DNA from 3 places in the Rhizobium sp. rho-13.1 genome. Region 1 is predicted to be linked to each of the others. Evidence: predicted binding sites of a transcription regulator. Region 1 holds the regulator's gene; each other region holds the start of a gene.
The links. Region 1 encodes PhoB, which activates phosphate uptake and scavenging genes when phosphate is short. Its sites were predicted from a motif close to TGTCATNNANCTGTCAT; they were not measured.
Positions count from the first base shown of each region.

Region 2: the regulator PhoB is predicted to act here: its motif matches at 1,373-1,389, upstream of EQW76_RS12600 (1-acyl-sn-glycerol-3-phosphate acyltransferase).
Region 3: the regulator PhoB is predicted to act here: its motif matches at 1,730-1,746, upstream of EQW76_RS21300 (DUF465 domain-containing protein).

Region 1 covers NZ_SCFL01000002.1:373,503-378,849, forward strand. Annotated here, with positions in the region: gene ppk2 (polyphosphate kinase 2) at 1-764, opposite strand, end outside; gene phoR (phosphate regulon sensor histidine kinase PhoR) at 998-2,254, shown strand; gene phoU (phosphate signaling complex protein PhoU) at 2,457-3,170, shown strand; gene phoB (phosphate regulon transcriptional regulator PhoB) at 3,203-3,886, shown strand; gene EQW76_RS08295 (AraC family transcriptional regulator) at 3,955-4,833, opposite strand; gene EQW76_RS08300 (DUF2000 family protein) at 4,847-5,254, shown strand; gene EQW76_RS08305 (GcrA family cell cycle regulator) at 5,331-5,347, opposite strand, start outside.
Region 2 covers NZ_SCFL01000003.1:279,613-284,959, forward strand. Annotated here, with positions in the region: gene EQW76_RS12590 (TraB/GumN family protein) at 1-272, opposite strand, end outside; gene EQW76_RS12595 (tyrosine recombinase XerC) at 357-1,292, opposite strand; gene EQW76_RS12600 (1-acyl-sn-glycerol-3-phosphate acyltransferase) at 1,432-2,385, shown strand; gene EQW76_RS12605 (primosomal protein N') at 2,466-4,685, shown strand; gene EQW76_RS12610 (DUF4345 domain-containing protein) at 4,803-5,186, shown strand.
Region 3 covers NZ_SCFL01000011.1:116,686-122,032, forward strand. Annotated here, with positions in the region: gene EQW76_RS21290 (tetratricopeptide repeat protein) at 1-496, opposite strand, end outside; gene EQW76_RS21295 (thiamine phosphate synthase) at 506-1,159, opposite strand; gene EQW76_RS21300 (DUF465 domain-containing protein) at 1,499-1,672, opposite strand; gene EQW76_RS21305 (DUF465 domain-containing protein) at 1,905-2,108, shown strand; gene purE (5-(carboxyamino)imidazole ribonucleotide mutase) at 2,123-2,617, shown strand; gene EQW76_RS21315 (5-(carboxyamino)imidazole ribonucleotide synthase) at 2,614-3,669, shown strand; gene ykgO (type B 50S ribosomal protein L36) at 3,840-3,965, shown strand; gene EQW76_RS21325 (hypothetical protein) at 4,089-4,703, shown strand; gene EQW76_RS21330 (alpha/beta hydrolase) at 4,789-5,347, shown strand, end outside.

The sequences.
Region 1 (5,347 bases):
GCGCGCCGCTTGTCGTTGGCGTGGAGAACGGTCCACGGCGAATAGTCCGTGTGGGTTTCCTTCAGCATCCGGTCGCGCTTTTCGCTGTAGTCGTCCCACTTGTCGAGGGCGGCGATATCCATGGATGACAGCTTCCAGACCTTGCGCGGATCGTGGCGCCGGTCGTGAAAGCGTTTCAGCTGCATTTCCCGGCCGATGTCGAGGTAGAACTTGAAGAACATGATGCCCTCATGCTCGACGATTTTCTCCATCTGCGGCGCCTGGTGAAGGAACTGCTCGTACTGCTCCGGCGTGCAAAACCCCATCACCGGCTCGACCCCGGCGCGGTTGTACCAGGAGCGGTCGAACAGGACGAATTCGCCCGATGTCGGGAATTGGTCCACGTAACGCTGGAAATACCATTGCCCGGCTTCGCGGTCGTTCGGCTTGCTGAGTGCCACGACCCGCGCGAGGCGTGGGTTCATGTGGGCGGAGGTCGCAAAGATCGCACCGCCCTTGCCGGCAGCATCCCGGCCCTCGAAAATGGCCATGATCCGCTTGCCCGTCGCCTGCAGCCAGAACTGGACCTTCACGAGTTCGATCTGAAGCGCTTTCAGATCGTCCATGTATTCGCTGCTTTTCAGCTTTTTCTTATAAGGAAAGTGGCCGGACGACAGCGCCTTGTCTGCGACCCAGTCGGGCAGAACGGGGTCGTCGACGTCGAAGATACGCCGTTTGCCGTGCAGCTCCAGCTCGACCATGCGGCTTTCGACTTCGTCTCCCATAGATCCTCCTCGGGCCATTGGCCTGTATTTGCCATCAGGGGCTCAGTTCGTAAAAATTATAAACCGGCTCAGAAGACACATATTTACTGTGTCATTTCAAGCCTTCCGCCGACTATGACTGGCGAGGGAGCCCAAGGGTTCCACGACTGTGGATAGTGCTGAAAACTTCTGTCATGAATTTGCTATATCAGTCCGAGTCTTAGACGTGTGGACGTAGAATCGGACCGGCGGCGTTGGAAGAGAATACATCAATTTTAAATCGGCTCGGGCAGCGCTTGAAGCAGGAAAGAGCGATCCTGATTCTGGCCGTGCTGGTTGCCATTCTGGCCATGGCGGAGGGTACCGACGTGGTGGCCATCCTCGCCGTGCTGCTGGTCGTGGTTGCCGTTGCCCTGCTGCGCGCACCCCTGGTGGCGCGCAGGGCGCAGCCGGCGAAAGTCGAGCCGGCCCCGGTAGATCTGGCGGCAGTCCTGAGGCCGATGACCGCAGGCCTGGCTGGTCTCGACATGCCAGTTCTGGTGCTGGATCGCGAGGCGTCGGTGTTCTATCAGAACCCTGCAGCAGAGAGGGCGCTCGACCTCTTCCCGATTGGCGCCCACCTGTCGGCAAAGCTGCGCTCGCCCGGCATTCTCGACATGGTGCGGGAAACGATTGCCACCGGCGTGCCCAACCAGATCGAGCATTCCGAGCGTCTGCCGTCGGAGCGTGTCTTCATAGTGCGGATTGCGCCTGTCGAGCTGGCGCTCTCCGATCTCGGCAACCAGACATTCTTCCTGCTGTCGTTTCGCGACGTCTCGGAGTTGCGTCATATCGACCGCATGCGGTCGGATTTCGTCGCCAACGCCAGCCATGAGTTGCGCACGCCACTGGCCTCGCTGCGCGGCTTCATCGAGACCATCCAGGGGCCAGCGCGCAACGATCCCAAGGCGCAGGAGCGCTTTCTGGCGATCATGTTCGATCAGGCGACCCGCATGAGCCGGCTGGTCGACGATCTCCTGTCGCTGTCGCGGCTCGAGTTGAAGTCCCATCTGGCGCCGGACCAGAAGGTCGATCTCGTGCCGCTGCTTGGCCATGTGCGCGATGCGCTGGTGCCGCTGGCGATGGATCTCGATGTCACTATCAATTTGCATATGCCGTCAGGCAAGGCGGAGGTGACCGGTGATCGCGACGAACTGGTGCAGGTGTTCGAAAACCTGATCGAGAATGCCTGCAAGTACGGTCAGGAGGGCAAGCGCGTCGACGTGACGTTGCGCAACAAGCCCGGCGAGCCTGTGGAGGTCACCGTGTCCGACAGCGGCGGCGGAATTCCGGCCGAACACGTGCCGCGCCTGACCGAGCGGTTTTATCGCGTCAGCGTCGAAAACAGCCGGTCCAAGAAGGGCACAGGCCTCGGGCTCGCCATCGTCAAGCACATCCTGACCCGTCACCGGGCCAGGCTGATCGTCAAATCCGAAGTCGGCCGCGGCACGGATTTCACGGTGCGCTTCTGAATAACCCGGTGACACCTTATTCGAGGCTGCGAAAATTGAATTAATTCAATGATTTCGATTGTCATAATTGTTTCATTGGGCTGACATAAAAGGGCGAGCATTAGGCCGATATCAAAAAGGGCCTCGAAAAGGCGAAACCCGTTGCCGTCGCCGCGCCGAGCAGACCTACGTTCCGTGACGCCTTTCAATTTGAGGATAGAAAATGGTTTCGACACACATTCATTCCGCCTACGACGAAGATTTGAAATTCCTGACGCGGCGCATCTCCGAGATGGGCGGCCTTGCCGAGCAGATGGTCGGTGAATCCGTCCGCGCGCTGGTCAATGGCGATGTCGGGCTGGCTCAGAAGGTCATCTCTGACGATACGATCCTCGATCATGCCGAGCGCGAAGTCGGCGACAAGGCGATCCTGACGATTGCCCGCCGCCAGCCGATGGCTGCCGACCTGCGCGAAATCATGGGCTCGATCCGGATCGCCGCCGATCTGGAACGCGTCGGCGACCTCGGCAAGAACACGGCCAAGCGCGTTATCGCCGTGCAGGGCACCGGCGTACCGCGCAGCCTGGCACGCGGCATCGAGCATCTGTCCGAACTGGCGCTCGTCCAGTTGAAGGAAGTTCTCGACGTCTACACGACCCGCTCGCCCGACAAGGCGGTCTCCATCCGCGAGCGCGACGAGGAAATCGACGCGATGTATACCTCGCTGTTCCGCGAGATGCTGACCTACATGATGGAAGATCCGCGCAACATCACCACCTGCACGCATCTGCTGTTCTGCGCCAAGAACATCGAGCGCATCGGCGACCACGCCACCAACATCGCCGAGACGATTTTCTACATGGCGACCGGTGCATTGCCTGAGGGCGACCGCCCGAAGGACGATACTGCCAATACCGTCGGCGCCATGACGGAATAGGCCTGAAGGGTTTTTGAAGGAGAGCGGGCCCCATGGTTCCGAGAGTTGCCGTCGTAGAAGATGAAGAAGCGCTGAGCGTGCTGCTGCGCTATAACCTTGAAGCAGAAGGTTTCGAAGTCGATACGATCCTGAGGGGCGATGAAGCCGAGATGCGCTTGCAGGAGCGCATTCCGGATCTCCTGATCCTCGACTGGATGCTGCCGGGTGTTTCCGGCATCGAACTTTGCCGCCGCCTGCGCATGAAGCCGGAGACCGAACGTCTGCCGATCATCATGCTGACGGCGCGTGGCGAAGAAAGTGAGCGCGTCCGTGGCCTTTCCACCGGTGCAGACGACTATGTCGTCAAGCCGTTCTCGACGCCGGAACTGATGGCCCGTGTCCGCGCCATGCTGCGCCGCGCCCGCCCGGAGGTGCTGTCCAGCGTCCTTCGTTGCGGCGACATCGAACTCGACCGCGAGACGCACCGGGTACATCGCAAGAGCCGCGAGGTTCGCCTCGGCCCGACGGAGTTCCGCCTGCTGGAATTCCTGATGGCATCGCCAAGCCGGGTGTTTTCCCGCTCGCAGCTGCTCGACGGCGTCTGGGGCCATGACATCTACGTCGACGAACGCACCGTTGACGTGCATGTCGGCCGGCTGCGCAAGGCCCTGAATTTTTCCAACATGCAGGACGTCATCCGCACCGTGCGCGGCGCCGGCTATTCCATGGAAGTCTGAGGCTGGAGTGCAGGCGCCGATGATGGTGCCGGTGCCATCCAGTCGGTGCATTTAGCGGGCTGACACTACTAGGGTTGGCAATCATGCATTGCCAGCCATCTGCCCGGGGTCATACCGAAGGCGGCCCGGAAATGGCGGGTAAAATGTGCCTGATCGGCAAACCCCGCTTCTGCAGCGGCTCCGGCAAGGCCATAGCCGGCACCTAGCAGCCGCTTGGCTCGGTCAAGACGACGCATCACGAGATAACGGTGCGGACTGGTGCCGAAGGCCCGCCGGAACTGCCGCGACAGTTCGTAACGGTCCAGACCGCTGATCGCCTCCAACGTTTCGGAACTGACACCCTCTTCGCAATGCTCGGTCAAAAAATCACGCGCCAGCAGGACAGCTGGGCGATCGATTCTCGTGGGTGCTTTCCTCGGGTCGTCGGCCTGTCGGAAGAGTCCCGCCGTCAGCCGCGCAACCGCGTCGTCCATCGCCAGATCGTTCGGCGCATGGTCGAGATCCGAAAGGACGTCCGCCAGCGCAGACAATAGGCCAGCGTCAGTCACGACGGGATCGCGGACGAAGGGCAGGGCCCGATTGCCCACCTCGAGGAGGCCGACCACCGCGGGCGGCAAATAGAGCATCCGGTAGATCAGTCCGTCGTCGGTGCCTGCCGCGCCATCGTGGACTTCATCGGGATGCAGAACGATCACGTTGCCGGGACGGCTAAAGCGCTCCGCGCCGCGATAGCGGAACGTCTGGACACCACGGAGGGTCAGACCCAGTGCATATGTGTCATGTCTGTGCGGCGAAAAGCCGTTGCCGTGAAAGCGCGCTTCCATGCGCTCGATGCCGTGGCTGGACGCGGCGATGCTCAATCCGTCGCGAAAACCGATCTTGCACGAACGTTCAAGACCGAGGGCATGGGCAGGCGCTATTCGATCGGTTCTTTCGATGCCTTCCATGGAGTTCTTGTACATGTTCGATACCAAAATCGCGATTGTCATCCGCCATGACCTCGCTACCTGGCAGAAGCTCAACGTCACGGCCTTCCTTGTGAGCGGGATCACTGCCCAGTCGCCGGAAATCATCGGCGAAGCATACCGGGATGCTCTCGGCCATGTCTACAGTCCCATGAGCGTTCAGCCGATGGTCGTGCTTGTGGCGGATCAGGACGTGCTAAGGACTATCCACAAGCGCGCGCTGGAACGCCAGGCGCGAGTATCGGCCTATATCGAAGAAATGTTCGCGACAGGTCACGATGCCGCCAACCGGGCCGTATTCCTCGAGTTCGGTCCCGACACCGCCAGGCTGGTCGGCATCGCGCTGCGGGCCGAAAAGAAGCTCGTGGACAAGATCGTCAAAGGTGCGAGTTTGCATCCCTGACACGTTTCTGGGCCATCAAAACCTGAAACGCAAAACGGGCCTCGCGGCCCGTTCTCTGTTGTCGTTTTTACCCGGCTTAGCGGGCGGCGCGAC
Region 2 (5,347 bases), on a different contig from region 1:
ATCTTCCAGAAAATGCTGCGCCCGTTCGCGACCTTGTCACCGTCAGCGAGGAAAGACGCGTATTTCGCCGGATCGTTCTTCTGCAGTTCGGCAAGCAGGTTCCTGCCGCCGCAGGCCGCATCGTCTGCGGCATGGGCGGGCGCAAAAGAAGCCAGCGTGACAACCAGCGTGACGGCGAATGCAAGGGGCAGGGACGCCGCCGCCCAGAAGCCGGCGTTGCCGAGCGTCGAAAGGATGGCGGGCCGGGTCTTCTGGCGGTAGACTGATGTCATGACGATCTTTCAGCGGACGGGATCTGCATCTGCTCTACCCCGCGCGGAGCGGATATTCTCTTAACGCATTCGGTTAACCGGAGTTTAAGCCCGCGGATGGGCGCGGTCATAGACTTCGAGCAGGCGGGCGGAATCGACGCCGGTGTAGACCTGCGTCGTCGACAGGCTGGCGTGGCCGAGCAGCTCCTGGATGGTGCGAAGATCGCCACCGCCGGCCAGCAGATGGGTGGCAAACGAGTGCCGCAGCGCATGTGGTGTTGCCGTTTCCGGCAAGTTGAAAGCGCTGCGAAGTTTCTGCATGCCGCGCTGGATAAGGCCGGGATGCAGCTTTCCGCCGCGAGCGCCGCGAAACAGCGGCAGGGCCGGGTCGAGATCGTAGGGGCAGAGCTGCTTGTACCGCTCCACGGCATCGACGACGACTGCCAGCAGCGGCACGATGCGCATCTTGTTGCCCTTGCCGGTGATGCGCAGCGACGTTGCGCCGGGGCGGAGATCGTCCGGCATGAGATCGAGCGCTTCCGAGATGCGCAGCCCGCAGCCGTAAAGCAGCGTCAGCACGGCGGCGTCCCGCGCGGCGATCCAGGGTTCCTCGTGCATCTGGGCTTCGTCGCTGACGACATTGATGGCCTGGCTGTCGGACAGTGGCTTCGGCAGAGATTTCGGTTGCTTCGGCGAGCGGACGGCAGCGGCACCGGCAGCGTTCACCAGCCCTTTTTTCTCCAGGTAACGCAGGAGAGAGCGCAATCCGGCGAGATTGCGGCCCAGCGAGCGTGCACCGGCGCCATCGCGGCGGCGGTTCGCCAGAAAGGCGCGGAAATCGGCCGGGCGCAGGGCCTGGATGTCCTTCAATGTGGTCGGGCCGGCAAGGTGGCCAGTGAGGAAAAACAGGAACTGGCGTGTATCGCGCTCATATGCATCCAGCGTGTGGGCGGATAGCCTGCGCTCGCTGCGGAGCGCCTCCAGCCATTTCTGGCGCTCGTCCAGAAGCTGGGGATGGGCCATGATCAGGATCTCGCCCACGGTAAACCTCTTGAATTCCAATTTTAGGCTGCCACTTTGCCTCAATGAGAGTTATGGAATCGCTAACGTTCCGGCTGGCGTGTCATGCTTCGATCATCTTACGCCGCGATAACCACGACATAAGCATGCAGGACCTTCCATGACGCGCCGCGATTCTACCTCGACCCTCGGACAGCTTGCCGGCGCCATCGCCCTGGTGTCGCAGGGAAGGCCCGGCCATATCGTCGATACGCTGATCGCCGAGCGCGGCGAGAAGATCGTCAAGAGCCCTTTCTGGCCGCTCATCCGTCCCTTCCTGCACGTGCTGCTGCGCTATCACAAGGCGATCCGTTTTGCCGACGATGTCGCCAAGCTTCCCGGATTCCAGTCCTTCGAATATATGAGCGACCTGCTGCAGCTCGACATCCGCTGCCAGAATGCCGAGCGTATTCCGGCCAGCGGCGGCTTCATTCTGGTGAGCAACCATCCGACCGGCATTGCCGACGGTGTGGCGATCTTCGACCTGATGAAGGCGCGCCGGCCGGACATGATGGTGTTTGCCAATCGGGACGCGGTGCGTGTCAATCCGCGCTTTGCCGAGATGATCATTCCGGTCGAATGGCGCGATGAATACAAGAGTAAGCTGAAGACGCGCGAGACGCTGGTTCTTACCAACAAGACGGTCGAGGAAGGCAAGGCAATGGTCCTGTTTCCCTCCGGTCGCATTGCCTACTGGGCGAATGGCAAGCTGAACGAGCGGCCGTGGAAGACGTCGGCGGTCGCGCTGGCACGAAAATATAATCTGCCGATCCTGCCGGTGCATCTGTCGGCGCGCAATTCCGGCCTGTTCTACTGGTTTGCCAAATGGTCCACCGAACTCCGCGACATGACGGTGTTTTATGAACTGCTCAACAAGCGCGGCGACCGCTTCGACTTCCGCGTCGGCAAGCTGATATCCCCGGACCAACTGGAAGGCGATGTCAACGAAGTGACGAGGGCGCTGGAAAAGCTGACGGTGCATGACATGGCGGCGGACGCCGATGCCGAGTTCACGCCGCTTTCGTCACCGACAAGCGAGCTGGCACCGCGCCCGCTCGTTGCGAATTCGCTCTGACGCGACATTCCCAAGTTGGTGATCATTCGGCACCATTCGCCGGTTTCATTTCTTTCCAACTCCGGGCATGGTCTGCCGTAATGAACAACGATTCCTCCGATCTGTTCGGCGCGCTTGCGAAGGTGCCGCCGGTGACGCGTACTGTGCCAGTTCTGGTGCCTATGCCTGCGCCTCGGCCCTATTCCTATGCCGTGCCCGAGGGTATGGCGGTCGAGCCCGGTTCGGTCGTGCAGGTGCCGCTGGGTCCGCGCCAGGTGATCGGCGTCGTCTGGGACGGTGGCGATGACAACGGCGTCGACCCCAAGAAGCTGCGGCCGATCACCCGTGTCTTCGACTGCCCGCCGCTCGCGAAAGAAATGCGCGACTTCATCGACTGGGTGGCGACCTACACGCTTTCGCCACCCGGTCATGTGGCGCGGATGGCCTTGCGCGTGCCGGCTGCCTTCGATCCGGAGCCGATGGTCGAGGGGCTCAAGTTCGTCGGCGGCGCACCCGACCGGCTGACACCGGCCAGAAGCCGCGTGCTGGAAATGGCCGTCGGCGCGCCTTCGTGGACGCGTAGCGGCCTCGCGCACGCTGCCGGCGTGTCGACAAGCGTGATCGACGGTCTGGTAAAGCAGGGGGTTTTCGAGACCATCTTCCTCACCCCGCCGCCTGTCGTTGCCAAGCCGGATCCGGATTTCGTCGCTGCCCGGCTGGAGGGGCCGCAGAAGCAGGCGGCAGTCGAGGTGATCGACGAGGTCAGGAACGCGACGTTCTCGGTATCTCTGATCGACGGGATCACCGGGTCCGGCAAGACCGAGGTCTATTTCGAGGCGATTGCCGAGACTTTGCGGCAGGGACGGCAGGTGCTGATCCTGCTGCCGGAAATTGCCCTGACAGCAAGTTTTCTCGAGCGGTTCCAGCAGCGCTTCGGATCGAAGCCCGCCGAATGGCATTCCGATCTCGCACCGCGCACGCGCGAAAAGGTCTGGCGGCAAGCTGTAACGGGGGATGTGCGCGTGGTCGCCGGTGCGCGCTCGGCGCTGTTCCTGCCGTTCGAGGATCTCGGGCTGATCATTGTCGACGAAGAGCACGACCCTGCCTACAAGCAGGAGGACCGCGTCTTCTACAATGCCCGCGACATGGCTGTGGTGCGTGCCCGGATCGGCGATTTTCCCGTGGTGCTGGTGTCGGCGACGCCATCGGTCGAAAGCCAGGTCAACGGCCAGAGCGGCCGGTACAGCACCATCCACCTGCCGACGCGCTTCGGCGATGCGGCGTTGCCGGATCTTCACCTCGTCGATATGCGCCGGCATGCTCCAGATCGCGGCGGTTTCCTGTCGCCGGTGCTGTTGCGTGCGGTTGGAAAGACGGTCGCGGACGGGCACCAGGCGCTGCTGTTCCTCAACAGGCGCGGCTATGCGCCGCTGACCCTCTGCCGCGTCTGCGGACACCGCTTCCAGTGCCCGCAATGCTCCAGCTGGCTGGTCGAGCACAGGTTTCGCCAGCAGTTGCAGTGCCACCAATGCGGCCATGCGGAGAGGACGCCGGAAGCCTGCCCGGAGTGCGGCACCTTCGATCATCTCGTGGCCTGTGGACCCGGTGTCGAGCGCGTCGCCGAGGAGGTGGAGAAGCATTTTCCGGATGCAAGGACCATCGTCCTGTCCTCCGATATTCTCGGCGGCGTCAAACGCTTGCGGCTGGAGCTGGAGGCGATCGCCAATGGCGAGGCGGATATCGTCATCGGCACGCAGCTGGTGGCGAAGGGCCACAATTTCCCGCTGATGACGCTGGTCGGTATCGTCGATGCCGATATCGGGCTTGCCAATGGCGACCCACGGGCGGCCGAGCGGACATTCCAGCTGCTGAGCCAGGTCACCGGCCGCGCCGGTCGGACCGGCCTGAAAAGCCATGGCCTGCTGCAGACCTACCAGCCGCAGCATCCCGTCATGCAGGCGATCGTCTCGGGTGACGCGGCTGCGTTTTACGAACGCGAGATTTCGGAGCGGGAAAGAGCTCTGCTGCCGCCGTTCGGACGGCTTGCCTCGATCATCGTCTCGGCCGAAACGCGCCAGGATGCCGAAACCCATGCGCGCGGTATGCGCAACGCCGCGCCCAACGTGCCGGGCATTGCCGTTCTCGGGCCGGCGGAAGCGCCGCTGGCGCTGGTGCGCGGCCGGCATCGGTTCCGGCTCCTGGTGCACGGCCGGCGCAATTCGGACATGCAGGGTTTTTTGCGCACCCTGCTGGCGCAAGGGCCGAAGGAGCGCGGCTCCGTCCATGTGCAACTCGATATCGACCCGCAGAGCTTTTTGTAAACCGAGCCGCTGCCGACAGCATTGGTTACCAAAACCATGGGGCGGGGCATCCATATTTCCTCGACACGGACTTCGTGCCATAAGGCCGGCAATGCTTCAGATGATTTGGGAACGGTGATGGAATTTTATTTTCCGACTGAACGGGGCGAACAGCTCGCCTATTGCGCGGCTGCCTTTACGGCCTTGCTCGGGCTCTTCATGATGTTTGCGCCTGGATATGCCTATCGCATTCTCGGTCTGCAGCCGCGCGAGGGTCGCCTCGGCGCCTATGCGGAGGCCCGGTCGATGGGCGGATCGTATATCGGCTTCGGCCTGATGGCGATCCTTCTGGCACAGCCCATGGTTTATCTCGCCCTCGGCACGTCTTTCGCGCTTGCAGCATTCGGGAGGGTGCTGTCGCTGATGTCGGACCGTGGAAACGTCGTCGTCAACCTGGTGATGCTTGTCATCCAGGTAGCTCTTGCAGCTTTGCCGATTATCTATTTTCTCGGCTGGATTTGAGCAGAATTTGACCTGCGCCAACTCGTCGCGGGGAGAATTCGGCTTTTTGCGGCAGAAATCCCCGCGAAAGGCGCAATAGGGACCGAGGTGTGTTGCGAGTCTCAACTTCCTATGTTAGACGGGCTCGGAAATGGGAAGAAGCGGGGGCATCTCCCGCGGAT
Region 3 (5,347 bases), on a different contig from region 1:
CCGCTGCCTTGCCATACCAGAAGGCGGCGTTCTTGCTGTCGCGCCGGACGCCCAGTCCCTGCGACAGCAGTTCGGCGATCAGCGTCTGTGCCGCCGGATCACCGAGTTGGGCGCGCGGCAGGGCTTTCTGGAATGCCGTGAGATAGTAGCCACGCTGAAAGGCACCATAGGCCTCGTCGACCACGCCCGTATAAGGCTTTTCCGGCGGAAGCGCCGGCAGGCCTACGCCCATGCGATCGAGAACGCCGATGCCACCCGAAGGCTTGGTTGCCTTGGGATCGGTAGGCACAGGTGCTGCCTCGCCGCCTTTCTTGAAAGGCTGCGGCTTCGGCTCGTTCGATGGTAAAATGTGCTCGGTCGGAAAAGCCCCGACATTAGGGGAATTCGAGACCCCGTCCGCAGCAGACTGCGCTCTTGCCATAGGGGGAAGAACAGCAAACCCGGTGAGGAGCGCCAGAAACAGCAAGGGCGGATGATAGCGGTGCGAGATCGACATGAACTGCTATCAATCTTCAAACCGTGGCGCTTTTTCGTCCAGCAAGGCATTCACGGCAGAAACAACAGACGATGCCTGTGCGGCGTCGGCAAACACAGCGGATCTCAACGCCACGAACTCCACTCCGGCGAGCGCCACATCGAGCGCGGAGTTCGGGTCGGTGCCGCCCATGACGATGCAGGGGATCTCGATCATCGATGCCCACCATTCGCCGAGATCGACGTTTTTCGGATGTGCCTCGGGCTTGAAGTCGCCGTCGAACTTGCCGAAGAAGATATAGTCCGGCCTCAGTTCACCGATTTCCAGCGCGGTATGCCGATCCTTGGCCGTTCCGCCGCCGACCATGAAGCTTGCCGTCTGCTTTTCCATCGCCTCGGTGAACTCGGCAATATCGGCAGCGATATGCAGCCCATCCGCCTTGGCGCGCGCCGCGACGCGGCTGTCGCCGGCAATGAGGGCTGCGGCACCGGCGGCCTGAACGATCGGAACCAGCTTTTCCGCCGATTTCTGGAAATCGAATTCGTTAAGCCCGTATTGCGGAATGATGACAGAGGCGACGTCGCCGCCCTCCAGCGCCTTTGCCACGAGTGCATGCTGTTCTGCGATGTCGGTCATCTCGGGCACGATGAGAACCAGACGGCAGCGGCTTGGGGGCAAGGTCATGCAGGCTTCCTATTCGGCGCATCCGGCCGGAACACGAAGTCCGGCATTCCGGTCTGTGAGTAAATCCGTTGGGACCTGCTGACAAGGGGAGCGTCGCGGAAAACCGCAAGGTCCCTATTGCCCGGGAACGCGGGCGAAGCTGCGAGGAGCCCCGTGCCCGCCGCTCTGTCCGTACCGCTGGCCGCAAGGCACGGAAGCTTTCAGCAACCTCACACAAACAGTTGCGCCAACCCCTGCGTTAAAGGAAGTTGGCGCAAAATTTCGTCAATTCAGTGCAAAGTCCGCATTTCAGCCGCGACGGAGCAGACTGCCCGATCCGGCCGCAACGCGGCTACGGCATCAGTGTACCGATGTGGCAATACGCTGGATCTGGTCTTTGATTTTCAGCTTCATTCGCTTGATGTCCGCGATTTCACGGTCATCCACTGAGGGGGAGGTCATCGCGGAGTGCAATTTCTCTTCGAGGGCGACATGCTTTTTCTGGAGCGATTCAAGATGAGCCTGAACTGTCATTTGACCTTCCTTCTGCTTGCCTTCCCCAGCCATCCATCGCTGGAGTTCTAGGCTTTAACGACAATAGTGTGACATACTAATTCTTCAATGTCGAAGGCCAAAAAGTGACTTGAACAGGGCAAATTCATGATCACGGATAACTTCCCGTTACCGTTATTTGGTGATAGGAGCTTGCGAAATTAAACCGCTGGATCCAAAGGGTTCCGCGTGACGACGACTGGGGACGAACACCATGCCCGATCAGGATCAAGCCGACGTGAGACTCATCATGGCGCGCCTGCGCCAGGAACATGAGGATTTCGACGTCGCTATCAATGCGATGATCGAAACCGGCTGCGATCAACTCCGTGTTCAGCGCATGAAAAAGAAGAAGCTGGTCATCAAGGACAAGCTGACCAAGCTCGAAGACCAGATCATTCCGGACATCACCGCTTGAGGGGACGCGTCGCCATGACCGAAAGACCGCCTGTCGCCATTATCATGGGCAGTCAGTCCGACTGGGAAACCATGAAGAATGCGGCCGATACCTTGGAAGCCCTTGATATCACGTATGACGCCCGCATTATCTCGGCACACCGCACGCCCGATCGGCTGGTACGCTTTGCCAAGGGCGCGCGCGACGAGGGCTTCAAGATCATCATCGCCGGCGCCGGCGGCGCAGCCCACCTCCCCGGCATGGCTGCATCGATGACATCGCTGCCGGTGTTCGGCGTGCCAGTGCAGTCGAAAGCCATGTCAGGCCAGGACAGCCTTCTCTCCATCGTCCAGATGCCGGCCGGCATTCCTGTCGGCACGCTTGCCATCGGCCGGGCCGGCGCTATCAATGCCGCGCTGCTCGCTGCCGCCGTCCTCGCGCTCAACGACGAGGATATCGCCGACCGGCTGGATGCATGGCGGGCTGCCCAGAGTGCTGCAGTCGCTGAATACCCGATGGATGACCTATGACGACACAGACGATCGGCATCATCGGCGGCGGCCAGCTTGGCCGCATGCTAGCCATGGCCGCAGCCCGACTGAACTTCCGCACCATCATCCTCGAGCCGCAGGCCGATTGTCCGGCGGCCCAGGTCGCCAACCGCCAGATCGTCGCTGCCTATGACGACCCCGCAGCACTGGCGGAACTCGCAGCGGTCTCGGACGTGGTGACCTATGAATTTGAAAACGTGCCCGTCTCTGCCGCACAATCTCTATCCCTGAGCGTGCCCGTCTATCCCCCGCCGAAGGCACTGGCCATGGCGCAGGACCGTCTGACGGAAAAGCAGTTCCTCAATGGTTGCGGCGTCGCAACGGCGCGCTTTCATGCCGTCGACAGCCAGTCTGACCTTGAGGCGGCACTTGCCGACTTCGGCGGACAGGGCGTGCTGAAGACGCGCCGGCTGGGCTACGACGGCAAGGGGCAGCGCGTCTATCGCTCGCTCGCCGACAGTTCGGAAGGCGGCTATGCAGCGCTCGGCAACGTCCCCCTGATTCTCGAAAGCTTCATCGCCTTCGAGCGCGAGGTCTCCATTATCGCGGCCCGCAACCCGGAAGGCACGATCGAAAGCTACGATCCGGCCGAAAATGTTCACCGCGACGGCATTCTGCACACCTCGACGCTGCCAGCCCGGCTCTCGCCGGAAACCGCGGCAGCCGCTGCAGCCGCCGCCAAAACTATCCTCACGGCGCTCGATTACGTCGGCGTCATCGGCATCGAGTTCTTCGTATTGGCCGATGGGCAATTGATTGCCAATGAAATGGCGCCACGCGTGCACAATTCCGGTCACTGGACGGAAGCTGCCTGTGTCGTCTCGCAGTTCGAGCAGCACATCCGCGCTGTTGCCGGCCTCCCGCTCGGCAATCCTGTGCGACACGCCGATTGCGTCATGCAGAACCTGATCGGCGACGACATCCTCGCTGTTCCGGACTGGCTGGCGCGCGACAACACGCTCGTGCATCTCTACGGCAAGACCGAAGCCCGGCCCGGCCGCAAGATGGGGCATGTCACGACACTTCTTTAGTCTGTGCATGACCTGTAGCATCGGGAAAAAGCCCGGATAGTCGGTTGACAGGGCGAAAGCGACACGGTATCTGCTCCCCACCCTAAAAGAGCGCGCCAAGAGCGCGCTTTTGATTGTTTAAAGATACGGGCGAATGTGACATTCCCCCTAAAACCTCGCGGATCGAAAAAATGAAGATCAAGAATTCGCTCAAGTCGCTCAAGGCTCGTCACCGCGACAACCGCCTCGTTCGTCGCAAGGGCCGCGTTTACATCATCAACAAGCTGAACCCGCGCTTCAAGGCTCGTCAGGGCTGATTTGCGGATGCCGTTTGGTTGTCGGTCGTCCCGCGCCGCGTGTGCGGGCACATCGACGGCCAGGTTTCTGACGGCATGACGTTCAATCGAATTTGTTTTGATCTTCTGCGGTGGCGGGCTAACATGCCCGCCATGTTTGTTCGTGCCCTGTTGCTCCCCACCCTGCTCCTGCCGGTCTTGCTTGCTGCTTCTGCCCCGCAGATGGCAGTCGCAGATGACGCGCGGATCGTGGAGCAGCAAACCGAGAGCGTCTCTCCGAAACAGCGCCTCGACGATCTCTTCACGGCACTTAGACGCCAGCACGATCCGGATCAGGCCGCAGGCATTGCCAACCAGATCAAAGTGGAATGGTCGCAATCCGGCAGTGCCACCGTCGATTTGCTGATGCAGTGGGCGGCCAAGGCCATTGCCGAAAAGCGCAACGCCGCCGCTTTCGACTTTCTCGATCAGGTCATCGCCCTGAAGCCACGCTATGTCGAAGGCTGGAACCAGCGCGCGACGCTGAACTACGCGCTTGGCGACTACAACAAATCCATGGCTGATATCGAACAGGTTCTGCGGCTGGAGCCACGCCATTTCGGTGCGCTCGCCGGCATGGCAGCGATCCTCACCGAAAATGGCAAAGACCAGCAGACGCTGGAAATCTGGCAGCGGTTCCTTGCTATCTATCCCGCAAACCGCGCGGCCCAGCAGCAGGCCGACCAACTCAGCGAAAAACTTGCGGGCAGCCGTACCTGACTGTGCAACCGGATGCCGCGCCCGACCGTATAGAATCACGAGGTCCGGCGACCGAGTTCCGGGCATGTTTGCGAGTTGCCTGTCGATGCTGAGTTTTCTGGTTCTGGTTGCCCTGGTGCTCGCAGCCGCGTTTGCCTACACCGCTGTCAAGGCCCGGGCCATCACCGAGGCCAATCCGAACATCGGCAACCTCATCGACATCGGCGGCTACAGTATCAATGCTCTCCACCTGAAGCGCCCTGACGGCGCGGACCTGCCGCCTCTCGTCTTCATTCATGGCGCCAGCGGCAATCTGCGCGACCAGATGCAGGCCTTCGCCAGCCCTCTCGAAGGCCGCGCCGAAATGCTCTTCGTTGACCGCCCGGGCCACGGCTATTCCGAACGCGGCGGGCCAGACAATGCCTTTCCGTCCGGACAGGCCGATGCCATCGCAAAGTTGATGGATAAACTGCAAATCGGCCCCGCCATAATAGTAGGCCACTCCTTCGGCGGCGCAATTGCCGCAGCCTTTGCGGTTCGCCATCCCCGAATGACCGCTGGCCTGCTGTTTCTGGCACCGGCCACCCATCCCTGGCCCGGCGGTGTCGACTGGTACTACCGGCTGGCGTCTGCGCCCGTCCTCGGCTGGATCTTCGCGCACACGC